2 regions of the Oceanobacillus iheyensis HTE831 genome follow, and region 1 is predicted to be linked to the other one. Evidence: a T-box and tRNA genes for the amino acid it is inferred to sense, from the RefSeq annotation. Region 1 holds a T-box; the other holds one or more tRNA genes.
The links. The T-box of region 1 lies ahead of thrS (threonine--tRNA ligase). A T-box ahead of a tRNA ligase gene usually reads a tRNA of that ligase, here a tRNA-Thr.
Positions count from the first base shown of each region.

Region 2: it has a tRNA-Thr gene. The T-box ahead of thrS (threonine--tRNA ligase) is inferred to sense a tRNA for this amino acid. The anticodon was not compared.

Region 1 is NC_004193.1:2,184,851-2,193,925, forward strand. Features, by position in the region: gene OB_RS11075 (glycoside hydrolase family 10 protein) at 1-198, opposite strand, end outside; gene thrS (threonine--tRNA ligase) at 563-2,503, opposite strand; T-box leader at 2,558-2,781, opposite strand; gene ytxC (putative sporulation protein YtxC) at 2,836-3,681, opposite strand; gene dnaI (primosomal protein DnaI) at 3,850-4,776, opposite strand; gene OB_RS11095 (replication initiation and membrane attachment family protein) at 4,802-6,136, opposite strand; gene nrdR (transcriptional regulator NrdR) at 6,163-6,636, opposite strand; gene OB_RS11105 (hypothetical protein) at 6,656-7,042, opposite strand; gene OB_RS11110 (glyceraldehyde-3-phosphate dehydrogenase) at 7,305-8,330, opposite strand; gene coaE (dephospho-CoA kinase) at 8,547-9,075, opposite strand, start outside.
Region 2 is NC_004193.1:215,506-224,580, reverse strand. Features, by position in the region: gene OB_RS01215 (MBL fold metallo-hydrolase) at 1-127, opposite strand, end outside; gene ggt (gamma-glutamyltransferase) at 316-1,983, opposite strand; gene OB_RS18350 (hypothetical protein) at 1,989-2,150, opposite strand; gene pgsC (poly-gamma-glutamate biosynthesis protein PgsC) at 2,164-2,628, opposite strand; gene pgsB (poly-gamma-glutamate synthase PgsB) at 2,645-3,838, opposite strand; tRNA gene OB_RS01195 (tRNA-Thr) at 4,811-4,884, opposite strand; tRNA gene OB_RS01190 (tRNA-Asn) at 4,888-4,962, opposite strand; rRNA gene rrf (5S ribosomal RNA) at 4,996-5,111, opposite strand; rRNA gene OB_RS01180 (23S ribosomal RNA) at 5,186-8,107, opposite strand; tRNA gene OB_RS01175 (tRNA-Ala) at 8,246-8,318, opposite strand; tRNA gene OB_RS01170 (tRNA-Ile) at 8,338-8,414, opposite strand; rRNA gene OB_RS01165 (16S ribosomal RNA) at 8,643-9,075, opposite strand, start outside.

The DNA.
Region 1 (9,075 bases):
GACATCGTCAACTAGTTCATCAATCTCTTCTGGAGTTTTTAAGCCGGGTTCAAATGCTTGTACCCAAAAAGCTCGTATAAATGGATTTTCTTTTTGAAAAGAAGCTTCTGAGGTGGTAAAAGGTGTAAGTGTGAGGCTAGATATCACAATCAACATAACTATTACAATCGTTACTCCTTTTGTCCTTATTCGTTTCATGCTTTCTCTCCTCCTAAATTTTTAATTTAGTACCCTTACCACTTCACCTCCTCTAGAATAGTATCTATTTCTACCGCTCTAAAAGAGGTCTATTTCTTGGCTGGATGCGAGAGAAAACATCATTTCCTTATTAATTTTTAGTCTACTACTTCCTCCTATTGGAAAAAAGTGCCAAAAGTTGCTATTGAACTTCTATCATTGGGCACATTGTCCTTTCAAATAAGCTAATAGAGTATGAACTGGTGCGGAACTTTTGTTATCGAATGATAAAGCCCAACCTGAGCTCACAAAAAACCGAACTGTAGCGAAAATGAATAACATTTTGTTACAGTTCGGTTTTTATAATATTCCTTATCAATAACGCTTATTTAATCTTCTTATTATCTACTTCTTCTTTAATAAGATTTAAGAATTGATCAAATTCCAATGTCTCGGTATCTTGTTCTCCGTATCTACGATAATTAACACTGTTACTTTCCATTTCTTTGTCTCCTAATACTAGAGCAAATGGAACTTTTTGTGTCTGTGCTTCTCGAATTTTATATCCAATTTTCTCATCTCGTTCATCAAGTTCTACACGAACTCCTTGGTATCGAAGCTTTTCTTCAATATCCTTCGCATAATCCAAATGAGCTTGTAATGAAACTGGGATAATTTTTACTTGTACCGGTGCAAGCCAAGTTGGAAAAGCACCTTTATATTCTTCAATTAAGAAAGCAACAAATCGTTCCATTGTTGATACTACACCGCGATGGATAACTACTGGGCGATGTTGATTACCATCTTCTCCAATATATGTTAGATCAAATCGCTCTGGTAAATGGAAATCTAATTGGATTGTCGATAGGGTTTCGTCTTTGCCTAGAGCAGTTTTGACTTGTACATCTAATTTTGGACCATAAAATGCAGCTTCACCTTCTGCTTCTACATATTCTAAATTCATATCTTCCATTGTTTCTTTTAACATCGCTTGTGCTTTTTCCCACATCTCGTCATTATCAACATACTTTTCTTTATCCTCCGGATCACGATAAGATAATCGGAAATAGTAATCGTCTATACCAAAATCTTTATATACATGTTGTACTAATTCAACTACACGAATAAATTCTTCTTTTAACTGATCAGGACGAGCAAAAATATGTGCATCATTTAATGTCATTGCTCGTACACGTTGTAAGCCAGCTAACGCACCACTCATTTCATGTCGATGCATTGTTCCTAGCTCAGCGATTCGAACTGGCAGATTACGATAACTCCAGAGTTGATTTTTAAATACCATCATATGATGAGGACAATTCATTGGACGAAGTACCAGTTCTTCGTTATCCATCTCCATTGTTGGAAACATATCGTCCTGATAGTGATCCCAATGTCCACTTGTTTTATACAGTTCTACATTTCCCAGGACCGGAGTATAAACATGGCTATATCCTAATCTTTCTTCTAAATCAACAATATAGCGTTCTACATTACGACGAATCGTTGCTCCTTTTGGTAACCAAAGCGGTAAGCCTTGCCCAACTTTTTGTGATACTGTAAATATACCTAATTCTTTTCCTAATTTACGATGATCTCTTTCTTTTCTTTCTTCTAGTATTTGTAAATGTTCTTCTAATTGTCCTTTTTTCTCAAAAGCTGTGCCATAAATTCGTTGTAATTGTTTATTGTTACTATCTCCACGCCAATAAGCTCCAGAAATACTTAATAATTTAAATGCTTTAATTTTACTTGTAGAAGGGACATGAATCCCTCGGCATAAATCGAAAAACTCTCCTTGTTCATAAATCGTTACTTGTTCATTTTCCGGAATAGCGTCGATAAGTTCTAATTTTAAATCATCGCCAATATCGCTAAACATTTCTTGAGCTTTATTACGAGAAACTTCTACCCTTTTGATTTCTAAATTTTCATCAATAATACGCTTCATTTCTTTTTCAATTTTAGGTAAATCTTCTGGAGTTAATTTGTGCTCCATATCAATATCATAATAAAATCCTTCTTCTATGACAGGACCGACACCAAGTTTCACATCGTTAAACAAACGTTTTATAGCTTGAGCTAACAAATGTGCACTTGAATGACGTAACACTTCAAGGCCCTCATTATTTTTATATGTGATGATTTCAATGCTTCCACCAGATGATAATTCTCTTCGTAAATCTACAAGTTCACCATCAAGTTTGATAGCAAGTGCTTGTTTTTTTAAACCTGGTGATATTGATGCTGCTATTTCTTCACCCGTAGTTCCGACTGGAAATTGCTTCTCTGACCCATCTGGGAAAATAATCGATAAATCTGCCATGTTTCATTCTCCTTTTTCAAATAATTAAAAAACGCCCATCCCTTTGCACTATAGCAAAGGGACGAGCGTTGGTAACGTCGTGGTTCCACCCTAATTCCTATCCATATCTGGATAGCTTCATTATATCTTTAACGCAGAAATACGTTGCTGGTTACTAACTATTCACCAGCAAAGCTCCAAGGTGGTAATTACTTATCTCATAAAGGTAACTTTCAGCCAACGGATACCTTCTCTAGATTATGAATTATAAATAATCTTGTCCTTATCATCACGAATAATATACAGTTATTTATTCGTATTATAGACCTTTCAAATCAGAAAATCAAGCCTGCCTAATCATTTTTTAAATAGTAAGAAAAAGGAAAATTGCGGGTTGGTTCAAAATCGACCTTTTCTTGAAAGACATTAATAACCGTTAACGTCTTCGGTTCTGATGGATCATCTCCATAAATCTTAATTTTCTTTGGCCCCATAGCGATTAGCGGAGCAAGATTAAATTCATTATCATGTAGACCGACGACGTATAATGGTTCTTCACGCATTAGCATTCTTAGCTCTAAACGCGATAATTGTTTCCCATTATCATAATAAAATTGGAAGGTATCACCTTGCATAATATGAATAATCTCCATACCAACATCTTTCTTCTGTATGTAGGCACGTAACATATCAATAAATGCTTGATGATCTTCCTCCCGTCTAAACTCATCAATGGCATCTCCGACACTTCGTCTAATTTCATCTCGGAAAGGTAATAAACGAAAGTTCACTAATGAATCAAAATGAATTTCGGAATTAAATTCAATATTTTCTTCAAACAACTTGGTCAGTAAACCATGAATATCTTTATTATTACGTAGATGCTTACTATCCTCGTCCTCCCCTGTCAAAATCCAATTGGTTAGATCATGTATACGTTCGATTTCTTCTTGCTCCGTGTAATAATATTCATTAATCATTTTTCGAATCATATTACCTAAACGATGTGTTAATACTACATCTGCCATCGCATTACTTATTGTTTTGCGAAGATCTTCAGCAGGTAATATTTCATCAATCGTTAAATGATTTCCCCAATCTTCATTTGTTTTCCAATTCAATTCCATCTTCCTATTTCTACGAAAGACAGACTCACAAAAACTTACAACTTCTTTGTCTAATTCAAAAAATACCTCCACCAATACATATCACCCTCATCCACAACCGAACTGTTACATTATATGGACAACCATTTAAAAAAATGAATAAACTACTCAAACTAGCAAATGGTTTTATGAAAAAAGATATGGATGTATCAAAAAAACCTTTTATTGAACTTTATTAATAGAGTTCAATAAAAGGTTTTCTCAGCTTCGACGATTCGGCCCACTTAGCTTCACGTCTGTTGTAACTTGCTTAATCCGCTCAATGATTCTTCCTGCTTTCACTTGTTCTACGCCATTCCTAGTTGTAGATAATTCTTGCTCTAGTTGATCCAAGTCATAATTAGATGTAATAAAAACCGGCAAACCTTCCATCATACGGTACTGTAAAACGGAACCTAACACTTCATCTCGAAACCAAGCAGATTGCATCTCAGCGCCCATATCATCTAACATTAGTATATCTGCTTTTTTAAAGAAATCTACTTTTTCATTGAATGAATCATCTTTAAAAGAGGATTTAATTTCACGAACAAATTCCGGCATATATATTAATGAAATTGAGTACTCAAGCTTTTTAAGTTCATTAGCAATTGCACCTAAAAGATAAGTCTTTCCAACACCAAATGAACCATATAGATAGAGTCCTTTTTTTGGTAATTCTTGCTTGGAAGCTTCTAAAAAATCAAGAACTTTTCCTAGAGCATTCGATCGGTGCTCGTCTTGAATAACATCAGATATTCTTGCTTGAAGAATTTCTTTCGGCATATAAAGACTTTGAATAAGTTTTTGTTGCTGTTCATTTTGCTCTTCTTCAAGTCTTTTATGGCATTTTTCATAACTTAACCGAATATCATTATTGTCAGCTTCCAACACAGGAGAATATCCTTGTATCATATTCTGACATCCTCCAAGCGATTTACAACGGTCACATTGCTTGGATTGAGACTTATATTCATATAATTTTATTAAATGTTTATCGATAATTTCACTTGTTAACTCTGGGTGATTAGCTAAAAAATGCTTAATGGATGGGTCGTCTAATACTTCTTTCCTGATATTCTGATAACTCGTTTGGAAGTTTTTGTTTTTCTTCATCCATGCTTTCAATTCTGATTGTATCGGCTTCACACTTAACCACCCTTATACATCTTGATTAATTTTCATTTAAATATTGTTTTAATCTAGATGCTATTTTTTCTTGATCTTCCATCGAAGTGTCCGGTTTTTCAGAAGTTACTTGTGATTTGTTTTTCCGTTCTTTAAACCAATCAGGGATAACTTCCTTCGTTGTATTCTGACGTCTGGTATAATTATTCTTCTTAACTTTAGATTGAACATTCTGTTGTTCCTGCCTAGCAAAGTTCATTGCATCACTTGCTGTTTGAAGGTTTAGCCGTGACCAATGACTAGCTATTTTTTCTAAATATGCTTTGGAAAGTTTCATATTAGATTGTAATAATACATAATGAATAAGCACATTCATTACTGGTGCAGGTAAATCTTGTTTTGTCATGACAGTCTCTATTACTTTAATATCTTGGTCTGACGCATCATTACCTCTTGATAAGTCTTTCAATAATTGAGTCGGTGATATTCTTTCTAATTCATAAATTAATTGTTCCTTCTTGGTTTTCGGTTTAGTTACTTCATACTTCTTAACTTCTTGATTATTTTTTTCAGACAGCCGGACAGATTGTTGATTATTGTTTGAACGAAATATATCATGACATGCTGCTTTGAACTCTTTTTGATTAAATTGATAATCTTCATTGATAGCATATTGACAAGCACGTTCAATCTCATGACTGTCCAAATTATACAGCACTTTCATTTGGTAAATGAGACGCTTAGTATCCATAGTTAAAACTTGATTAACAGGTATCATACGCTTGTGTAACATTTGTTCTATCCAACTAAAGTCCATTGGAACTTCATAATTTACTGAGTTATGTTGGTAGTTATAATTTTCTACATTAGCTACTTTTTCTGTAGGAGTTACTGTTTGAAAAACATCGCTAAAGTCGACGGTAATATTTTCTCCATATTCGAGATTTTTAGGAACATAATGAGAAAATAACATATCAAACTTTTGATCTCCAATATGATGTAATAACAATTGCGATAGCATGTCATCTTTAAAGAAATCGGTTGGAGCATACGGACGTAACAATTCATATGTATAAAAATCACGATTTTCTTCTTTATTTTTATAAGTTTTTAGTAAACCTATCCCCTCTAATTTTAAACGAGATCGGTAAATTTCATCCAATGAAAGATTAAGGTAATTCATTAGTGTGTGATGTGTCTGTGGGGATCCACCAGCATGTATACTTGAATCGTGCAATAGGGTATGATATAGAGAAACAGCATAAATGCCTATTAATGGTTGATATAAATGAGTAAGCGAAACGGCGTAATCCACAGGTAAATGTTCTTTTTTCATTACATAGTACCCATCAATAGGTAGAATCTTCCCAATAAAATTCATATAAATCACACACCCTTTCTACTCTTTCATTTATCTTTCATCGATTTATCCGTATTAATTATATCTTTTAATTCATCTAAGAACACAGTTATATCTTTAAATTGGCGATATACAGATGCAAAGCGAACATACGAAACTTCATCTACTTTCGATAAAAGTTCCATTACCATTTCACCGATAGAATTACTTGAAACTTCTGGATTACCTGCATTTCGTAATTTTTTTTCTACTTCTAGCGCTATACTTTCTATGGTTTCTAAAGCAACTGGTCTTTTTTCACATGCCCGTATAAGACCGCGCATTAGCTTTTCTCGCGAAAACTCTTGACGAACACCATCTTTCTTTACCACAATTAAAGGAACTTCTTCAATTCGTTCAAAAGTAGTAAACCGGAATCCACACCGTTCACATTCCCTACGTCGTCTGATTGCTCTTCCTTCTTCTATCGGTCGAGAGTCTAACACTTTAGTATTCTTATTTTGACAATTGGAACATCGCATCATTGTTCAACCCCATTCTCTAATGTTCCGAAATTAGCTGAAGTTCTTTATTTATATGTTCATATAATTCTTGAATAACTTTAGAACTATGTCCAAAATCTAGCTGTAGCAAACTTTCTGTGGTCACAGAAAAATCAATAGCAGTATGATAAGGTCGTACCATAATAATGGTTGCAACGATAAAGACACGCTTGTCTTTTTTTGTTGTTGCACTAATCTCCCCATGTTCTTTAGAAACAGCATTGATAGAATATGTATCTTTTGATGCAAAATAGGATTCAATAACTTTCATTACGGAATCTTTGCTTGATTTATAGTAATGGGTCTGCAATTTTTTATCCACATGACGATCTTTTGTTTCTGCATGATTACTAAAGAAATTCCTTATCTTATAGCCGATTGACATTTGGAAACACACCTCAAACGTTCGTAGAATTAGTATTATTATTCTATTATTTTAACATGTTTTTAACAAATGCTCTAGTTAAATAAGATAGACTACTGTTTATAAAGTTACAAAATAAAATTTTAACAATAAATACGCTTTAGCGTCAATAAAAAGTTATCAATCACGGTATAGATTCCAAAAATAAAAAACGAACAATGGTAGAGAATAAATAATCTTCTCCTATTCATTGTTCGTTTCTATTTATTGTTTATATATTTCTTCATACTTTCATTTCTTTTTTTAAGCGGTCCCCTACATAAAGAGCTAAATCAAGAACACGTTTAGAGTATCCCCATTCATTATCATACCAAGCAATTACCTTTATTTTTTTGCCTTCCATTACAATGGTGGATAACCCATCAATTATAGCGGAAAAATCACTTGTTGTATAATCAATAGATACGAGAGGTTCATCCGAGTATTCCAATACTCCCTTCATATATCCTTTTGAAGCATCCTTAAATAATTGGTTTAGTTGTTCTACTGTAACATTTTCTTCTACATCAATGACTAAATCTACCAAAGATACGTTTGGGGTTGGCACTCTTAAAGCCATACCATGTAATTTTCCATTTAAGTGCGGCAAAACTTCCCCAAGTGCCTTTGCAGCACCTGTTGTTGTCGGAATAATTGATTGTGTGCATCCTCTTGCTCTTCGTAAATCTTTATGTGGGTTATCTAAATTCTTTTGATCATTCGTAAAAGCATGGACGGTTGTCATTAAGCCATTTTTTATCGTAAAATGATCATCTATCACTTTTACAACGGGGGCCAAACAATTCGTTGTACATGATGCATTTGAAATGACATCATCACTTTCAGGAATATATGCAGCTTCATTAACTCCCATTACAATTGTTTTATCTACTTGTTTGCCTGGAGCAGTTATAATTACTTTTTTTGCACCTGCTTTAATATGCAATCCAGCTGCTTCTTTAGAATTAAATTTCCCGGTAGCTTCAATAACAATATCAATATCTAACTTCTTCCAAGGGAGAAGTTCAGGCTGTCTATTGTTTACAATTTCCACTTTTTTACCATCTATTTCTAAATATCCTTCAAGCGCTTTCACATCTCCATCAAAAATTCCATGGACACTATCATATTTCACCATGTGTGCTAATGTTTCAGCTGGATAACTAGCATTGATAGCGACAACTTCAAACTGATCATTTTGTATTGCTTGTCGAAAAATCATTCTCCCTATTCGACCAAATCCAGTAATTGCGATACGTTTTGTATTCATAAGAAATAATCCCCCTAATTATGATATACTCATAACCTTTTATGCATAATTAGTATAACACAAATTATCGTTAATGTGTTAAAAACAACGAAAAAGAGGCATCTTTTCTACTTATTACGTTATTATAATATCTTATGAGCTGAATATATATGCTTGAAATAAAACAGAGTAACTGATGAACGTTTTAAAGCTCATCAGTTACTCTTGTGAAATTACTTAACTTATATTCCATTTTTGTAGAACGTTATCTAACTGTAATTTGGTCTCCTCAACTGATTGATTATTATCAATAACGATGTCGGCTAAGTCAGCTTTCTCCTTGAGAGACATTTGTGCTTTTATTCGATCCAGAGCCTCTTTTTCACTATACTCATTTCTTTTCATCAAACGGGTAAGTTGAATATCCTCATCTACATAAACAACTAATGTCTTATCAACTAGATAACCTAAGTTACTTTCAAATAACAAAGGAATATCCAATATAACACAAGGTACGTCATTGTTAATATAATCATCTCTTTTGGTTAGCATTCGATTCCGAACAGCCGGATGAACAATCGCATTTAACTGCTTTCTTTTATCTTCATCCGTAAAAATAATTGATCCTAATTTGGGTCGATCTATCTTTTGATCATTTTGGATGATTTCTTTCCCAAATGCTTCTAAAATTTGATCATATGCTTTTTCACCTGGCTCTACTACTTCTCGTGCAATTAGATCAGCATCAATTACAGGAAAGTTTTTT
Region 2 (9,075 bases), 1.7 Mb from region 1:
CCGGTTCAAATCGTTGTGGTCCAGTATCGACTAACATTCCATCAACTAAAAATATAAATACTTTACTCATTTTAGGAGCAGTCATTTCAACACAGGTAATATTTTCTCTATCATATATTTCTAGCAACTGGTTCACTCTCCAATCCATTAAAAAGCAGGTTATTATAACTCTACCATAAAATGAATGAATAATCAGTCATTTATTAGAAGTGTTTTCTAGTTGAAAAAGCGTTATGTGCTTTAAATTATAAAAAGACGTGCTCTTTTTGTATGGAGCACGTCTTTTTATACTTTTAAATAATTAAGCTCCATGACTTATTTAGACATCCATTTGCCGTCTCTATTATTGTCACTAAAGCCATGTATTTTTCCATTCTCACCATCAATAATTAATCCCTGAACGCTCCCATGATAAGCCATGTCGTCAATAGATTGCACATCAAGACCTACATCTTCAGGATTCTTTAAAAATATAGAATCTTGTTCGACTTGCAACACATCCTCATTAAATTCTAAAAACGTTCTCGGACTATTCACCGACGCTTGGATTGGTTCATTAAATTTGATTGTTTTTACTAATTGTTGAGCAATCATTGTTGTGATTTTTCTTCCACCAGCACTTCCAATGCCTATCACAGGTGAGTCGTCTTTAGTTAATATGGTTGGCGATGTGTAACTAAATGGACGCTTACCTGACTCAGGTAGGTTTGGTGAATCCTCTTTATTACTAAAATTTTTCAATTGATTATTTAAGAAAAATCCATCAACATATTCTCCTGATCCAAATAAATCACTTAGTGTATTGGTTACGGAAACCATCATCCCATTTTTGTCTACCACAACAAAATGTGTCGTGTTCGCATGATTCTCTTTATCAGCATCTGACTCTAAATCTCTACGATACTCTTCCGACAATTCAAGTCCTTGAATTTTAGAGGCGAGATGATCAATGTGATCTTTTGAAATTAATTCTTTCATCGGCATATCTATAAAGTTAGGATCACCGATGTTTTCTAAGCGATCACCGTAACTTATCCGATTGATTAACCCCATTTTTAAAGAGAAAGCCAACGGATAACCTTTTGTTTCTTCAATATTTAATGACTCCGCCATTTCTAACATCTGAATTAACATGACTCCACCTGATGGTGGGGGAGGTGCCAACACATCATATCCACCAAATTTCCCTTGAATAGGATCTTTTACCTCTGTTTTATATGTCTCTAAGTCTTCCTCTTCGATATCATCCTCTTCTTCATTAATTTCATTAGCAATATCTCCTTGGTAGAAAGCGCTGGGACCATCTCTTTGAATATCTTCTAATGTTTCTGCTAGTTGTTCCTGTACTAATAAATCTCCCTCTTTAATCGGTTCTCCATCTGGAAATAAATGATCTAAATCGGATAAACGACTTTCATCGTCTTCTAATGCATTGTGCAAGGTTTCACTAACTGTAACGCCATTTTCAGCGAAATGAATGGAAGGGTTAATGAGCTGTTCCATATTTTTAGTCCCAAAATCTTCATGTACGCGGTACATTCCATTAATAAAGCCAGGTACCCCAATACCACTTGACGACAAGCTATCGTCTGGAGCAGTTTCACGGTAATCATAGACTATTGGATCTTGATTATTATTAGGGTGAATCAACATCGTTCCGCCGCCACCAATTCCAGACCCATAAGGTTCTGCTACACCTAAGACAAAACTAATTGCGATAGCAGCATCCACAGCATTACCACCTTGTTCCATTACTTTCATCCCAACCTCCGTTGCAATCGAACTGTCAGACGACACGCCATATGAACCGTTCTCCTCTGAAGTCGAATTATGAAGAATGAAATCATCATCATCTGTAGATTGGCCTTCATTTTCATTTCCCGTGTTTATAACACCAATGATTATAATAGATACTAATAACACTAAACCGAAAGTAATCATGTAAAAACGTTTATGTTCTAAGAAACGTTCTTTCTTTTGCATTTATATCACACTAACGATAAGAGAAAGACAACCGAAGTTATAATTAATCCCATAACTGTATCCATACTTGTTCTTTTCTTATGCATTTTAGTTGTTCTTAAAACCCATTCTTTTAGTGTCAGTCCTGACTTTTGTTTCTTTTTTGGTTTGTCTAAAATAGCTTCCATTTCATTTTCCTCCTTAAATATAGTTTGTTAATACAACTGTTCCTAAGGTAAATCCACTAAGCAATACTGTACTTCCAACTGTTGGTATGACTCCTTGCTTTTCTATTGTATTTGCAATTAATCCAGGAACGATAATCCCTATAGCAACCAACCCACCTACTGCTTCAGGAATTGCATAACCGGGTAGACCAAAATCGAAAATTGCTTTCATTATGATTCCCATGATAATCATAGCTGTAAATTTTCTTCTTCCGTATAGAATCGTAAATTTCCCAATTACTTTCATAACTATTAAATAGGTCAAAAAAGCAATCATAAATGTAACAACAATACTCACAGGGGCGTTAACCATCATGGCAATATAACCCGGAACAATTAATCCAGCTGGAATAATTCCTGTCCTTTCTGTATAAAACAAGCTCAGAATTACTCCGGCAGCTATAGCTAAATAAACATCTCCCGTATCAAATACAAACATTTTTCAATTCCTTTCTCTAAGCAGATTCTTTTACGATTTTCATTTGTTCTAGACGAGTTACTAATTCATCAGCCCCGCCATGGATATTTCCAATACCATAGATCGTCTTGTCTGATAAGTATGGCTGAAGTACCCGTACAATTTCTTCGGTGCTTGTCTTTTCTAGATCTAAAAGGTTCTTAACAGGAAATGTTCCTTTTTTATACTCCTCTACAATAAGTCCCGTACTATCCCCCATTACAACTAATGTTTCTGCCTGTATATTTGGTAGCACTTGTTTGATAAATTGTTCCGTACGATTTAAACGATCCGAGCGGGTATTCATGATAACAACGGGATCATCTGTAGGATAACTTAGTTGCTTCACACGCTCCCAAATATTGAGTGTAGACATTGGATCGTTCGCACTAAATCCATTTACTAAGAAACTAGGTTTATTCTTATCACCTATTGGAATAATCTGCATAGCACCTGGATCTGGCCATGCCTTTAACATTCCTCTATAAGCCGTTTCATGATCAATACCAAGAACATCTGCCACAGCAATTGCTAATGCTGCGTTTTCTGGGAATACCATATACTCAAATTTTTTAAGAAAATCCTCCGAGATAATAGATGTATCACATACATGCACCTTTGTATTTCGTTGTTTGGCCATCTGTCTAAAGTGAGGTACATAGGGACTATCATTGATAATTAAATCACCATTATGAGGGATTGCCTCAGAAAATGAGTCTGCAACTTCTTTTAATGTCGGTCCTAATACGTCCATATGATCTTCTAAAACATTTACAATTAACCCGATGTTTGCTTGTAATATTTTATCTTGAAAAACGATTTGATAATCAGGTTTAACTGCCATACACTCACTTACTAATGCATCAGCTTTTAAATCCGAAGCTTTAGAAATGACTTTTCTTTGTTCACCGATATTTGGACCTTCTAGTCTTCTCTGAATAGGGGCCTCTTGGGAATCGAACCAGTACAGCATCCTGGCATCAGTTCCTGTCGTTTTGCCAACAGTATGATAACCTGCTTCTTGTAGAACCCCTGTTATTAGTCTAGTAACAGTAGATTTACCTCTAATTCCATTTACATTAATACGGACCGGTATACTTGCAACATTTTTATCATTAATCATTTTATCTTTGACTCCAAAGAAAATAGCTAATGAAGCTAATAGCAAAATGATTAAAAATTCTTCTAGCATGTTTTCACCTCTATATCATTTTAAATTGTTTTCTTTTGTCCTCCACTCCGGCTCTTTTTCTAAACAAAGTTGATATAAGCACCTTTTAAAAACGCCATTTTCCAATAATGACAATTACACTTAATGTTCTGTAATGCTTGATTAAGATTGAAATCGTTTGGAACTCTTTTCGTTTCAATTTAGGTACCTACCACTCCTTTTTTTTAATCTAATCGCTAATTAGCTGACCACTTGATATCTTGCACCTACACTATAACCGGCATATAACGACACGGAAATAGTATTTACGACTCAATTTCCATATTTTTTCCAAATATAGTATTTTATGTTTACAGACAAAGATTTCATTAGGATACTTTTCGATCATATAAATAATAAATTATAACTATTTTTAACCCAATATCTAATTTTTCTGTCAAATAAAATGGTAAAAAATTTTATTTTAACGAATAGGACAGAAGCCTCGAATAAAATAATTACTCATGAATAAACTCCTCGAAATTAATAAAACTAAAACAGAAATTTAACTTAAAATTAACTTAATATTTTTCTGAAAAAACGGTAATATTATCGATATTCATCTTCATTCTTTAACATAAGAGCTAATTTAAAAAATTCGAAAGTTCACTAGTTTGATTTTCAATGCATAAGAAGACTATTTAACATGTATTACGCGTGAAATTTCTATATGAATTGTAGTAGAGGAAGCTGATGTTTGATGGGCGTACAACTCACGAAGTAAGTACTTAGGAAATCCAAAAAATATATATAGAGATACAGAAGAAATCCGTAGCTTAGTAAGAGAAGGATTTGATGAAGAAAATCCAAATGCATATAAATGAATTGAAATTTGTTCATTAATGGAAGATACCTGATGAACGTGGGTGGTTTTTATGCCATAACACAGAGAGCTAATTACATTAGAGCACAAAAAAACGCTCTATCCTATACAGGACAAGCGTTTATCTAAAGAGCTTCCAAGCGGACTTGAACCGCTGACCCCTTCCTTACCATGGAAGTGCTCTACCGAACTGAGCTATGGAAGCATATGGCTCCACAGGTAGGATTCGAACCTACGACCGATCGGTTAACAGCCGATTGCTCTACCACTGAGCTACTGTGGAATATATAAAATAATAATTGGATAGCAAAAATCAGCCTGGCGGCGTCCTACTCTTGCAGGGGCAAAGCCCCAACTACCATCGGCGCTGAAGAGCTTAACTTCTGTGTTCGGCATGGGAACAGGTGTGGCCTCTTCGCTATCGCTACCAGACTAATTGGTCTGTTTGTTATTTAGGTTTGTACCCTAAAAACTAAATAAGAGTAACTTGACATCAATATAAGAACTTAGATAAGTCCTCGATCAATTAGTATCCGTCAGCTGCACGTGTCGCCACGCTTCCACCTCGGACCTATCAACCTCATCGTCTCTGAGGGATCTTACTCACTCGAAGTGATGGGAAGTTTCATCTTGAGGGGGGCTTCATGCTTAGATGCTTTCAGCACTTATCCTTACCACACGTAGCTACCCAGCCATGCTCCTGGCGGAACAACTGGTACACCAGCGGTGTGTCCATCCCGGTCCTCTCGTACTAAGGACAGCTCCTCTCAAACTTCCAACGCCCACGACGGATAGGGACCGAACTGTCTCACGACGTTCTGAACCCAGCTCGCGTACCGCTTTAATGGGCGAACAGCCCAACCCTTGGGACCGACTACAGCCCCAGGATGCGATGAGCCGACATCGAGGTGCCAAACCTCCCCGTCGATGTGAACTCTTGGGGGAGATAAGCCTGTTATCCCCGGGGTAGCTTTTATCCGTTGAGCGATGGCCCTTCCATGCGGAACCACCGGATCACTAAGCCCGACTTTCGTCCCTGCTCGACTTGTAGGTCTCGCAGTCAAGCTCCCTTCTGCCTTTACACTCTACGAATGATTTCCAACCATTCTGAGGGAACCTTTGGGCGCCTCCGTTACTCTTTGGGAGGCGACCGCCCCAGTCAAACTGCCCGCCTGACACTGTCTCCGAACCGGATCACGGTCCTGGGTTAGAATGTTCATACAGCGAGGGTGGTATCCCACGGGTGCCTCCACGTAAGCTAGCGCTCACGCTTCAAAGGCTCCCACCTATCCTGTACAAGCTGCACAAACATTCAATATCAGGCTACAGTAAAGCTCCACGGGGTCTTTCCGTCCTGTCGCGGGTAATGCGCATCTTCACGCATAGTATAATTTCACCGGGTCTCTCGTTGAGACAGTGCCCAAGTCGTTGCACCTTTCGTGCGGGTCGGAACTTACCCGACAAGGAATTTCGCTACCTTAGGACCGTTATAGTTACGGCCGCCGTTTACTGGGGCTTCGGTTCAAAGCTTCGCTCCAAAGAGCTAACTCGTCCCCTTAACCTTCCAGCACCGGGCAGGTGTCAGCCCCTATACTTCGCCTTTCGGCTTCGCAGAGACCTGTGTTTTTGCTAAACAGTCGCTTGGGCCTATTCACTGCGGCTCCTCCTATGAAGGAGCACCCCTTCTCCCGAAGTTACGGGGTCATTTTGCCGAGTTCCTTAACGAGAGTTCTCCCGCTCACCTTAGGATTCTCTCCTCGCCTACCTGTGTCGGTTTGCGGTACGGGCACCTATGATCTAACTAGAGGCTTTTCTTGGCAGTGTGAAATCCGGAACTTCGGTACTCAATTTCCCTCCCCATCACAGCTTGAAATTGCCAGACGGATTTGCCTATCTGACTTTCTCACTGCTTGGGCGCACACGTCCATCGGTGCGCATTCCTTATCCTACTGCGTCCCCCCATCGCTCAAACAATCATGAGGTGGTACAGGAATATCTACCTGTTGTCCATCGCCTACGCCTATCGGCCTCGGCTTAGGTCCCGACTAACCCTGAGAGGACGAGCCTTCCTCAGGAAACCTTAGGCATTCGGTGAAAGAGATTCTCACTCTTTTTTCGCTACTCATACCGGCATTCTCACTTCTAAGCGCTCCACCAGTCCTCACGGTCTGACTTCGCAGCACTTAGAACGCTCTCCTACCATTGTTCGTAAGAACAATCCGCAGCTTCGGTGATACGTTTAGCCCCGGTACATTTTCGGCGCAGAGTCACTCGACCAGTGAGCTATTACGCACTCTTTAAATGGTGGCTGCTTCTAAGCCAACATCCTGGTTGTCTGGGCAACTCCACATCCTTTTCCACTTAACGTATACTTTGGGACCTTAGCTGGCGGTCTGGGCTGTTTCCCTTTCGACTATGAACCTTATCACCCATAGTCTGACTCCCAAGTTTAAGTAACTGGCATTCGGAGTTTGACTGAATTCGGTAACCCGGTAGGGGCCCCTAGTCCAATCAGTGCTCTACCTCCAGTACTCATCATCTTGAGGCTAGCCCTAAAGCTATTTCGGAGAGAACCAGCTATCTCCGTGTTCGATTGGCATTTCACCCCTACCCACACCTCATCCCCGCATTTTTCAACATACGTGGGTTCGGGCCTCCAGTCAGTGTTACCTGACCTTCACCCTGGACATGGGTAGATCACACGGTTTCGGGTCTACGACCACATACTATATTCGCCCTATTCAGACTCGCTTTCGCTGCGGCTCCGTGTCTTCCACTTAACCTTGCATGGGATCGTAACTCGCCGGTCCATTCTACAAAAGGTACGCCGTCACCCATTAACGGGCTTCGACTACTTGTAGGCACACGGTTTCAGGTTCTATTTCACTCCCCTTCCGGGGTGCTTTTCACCTTTCCCTCACGGTACTGGTTCACTATCGGTCACTAGGGAGTATTTAGCCTTGGGAGATGGTCCTCCCGGATTCCGACGGAATTCCACGTGTTCCGCCGTACTCAGGATACACTCCGGAGGAAATTCCTTTTCAATTACAGGGCTGTTACCTTCTTTGGCTGACCTTTCCAGATCGATTCATTTAAAGAATTTCTTTGTAACTCCAAAGGAGTGTCCTACAACCCCAGAAAGCAAGCTTTCTGGTTTGGGCTCTTTCCGTTTCGCTCGCCGCTACTCAGGAAATCGAGGTTTCTTTCTCTTCCTCCAGGTACTGAGATGTTTCAGTTCCCCGGGTCTGCTCCCTATACCCTATGTATTGAGGTATAGGTACTGCTCCATTACGAACAGTGGGTTTCCCCATTCGGAAATCCCCGGATCAAAGTTTACTTACAACTCCCCGAGGCATATCGGTGTTAGTCCCGTCCTTCGTCAGCTCCTAGTGCCAAGGCATCCACCGTGCGCCCTTATTCACTTAACTAAGTTGTTTCAGTAAATAAGCGTGCTAATTTAATAGCCTTGTTTCAATCCAGCTTCAGCTCCTATTAAAAATAGTTGCTTCAGCCTTCTGTTTTTTTGATGTCGTTGTTACTCTTATTTAGTTTTCAAGGTACAAAAATGGAGCCTAGCGGGATCGAACCGCTGACCTCCTGCGTGCAAGGCAGGCGCTCTCCCAGCTGAGCTAAGGCCCCATATATCTATTGTATTAGATGGTGGGCCTGAGTGGACTCGAACCACCGACCTCACGCTTATCAGGCGTGCGCTCTAACCAGCTGAGCTACAGGCCCATCTCACTTATAATATTTAAAGAGAATTGCTCTCTCAAAACTGAACCAAACAACCAAGTACGATTCCGTTAATAGTCTAGTTCCGGCGCCTATCGACTAGCAAATTTCGAATTCCATCCTACGATAAGTCAACATCGAATCACATTCGTGTTTCCTTTATCTCGTCTGGAGTTCTCCAATCTGTACGTCGATAAGCAAGGCGCCTGCACTTCCTATATATATCCTTAGAAAGGAGGTGATCCAGCCGCACCTTCCGATACGGCTACCTTGTTACGACTTCACCCCAATCATTAGTCCCACCTTCGGCGGCTGGCTCCTTACGGTTACCTCACCGACTTCGGGTGTTACCAACTCTCGTGGTGTGACGGGCGGTGTGTACAAGGCCCGGGAACGTATTCACCGCGGCATGCTGATCCGCGATTACTAGCGATTCCGGCTTCATGTAGGCGAGTTGCAGCCTACAATCCGAACTGAGAATGGTTTTGTGGGATTTGCTTGACCTCGCGGGTTCGCTTCCCTTTGTTCCATCCATTGTAGCACGTGTGTAGCCCAGGTCATAAGGGGCATGATGATTTGACGTCATCCCCACCTTCCTCCGGTTTGTCACCGGCAGTCACCTTAGAGTGCCCAACTTAATGCTGGCAACTAAGATCAAGGGTTG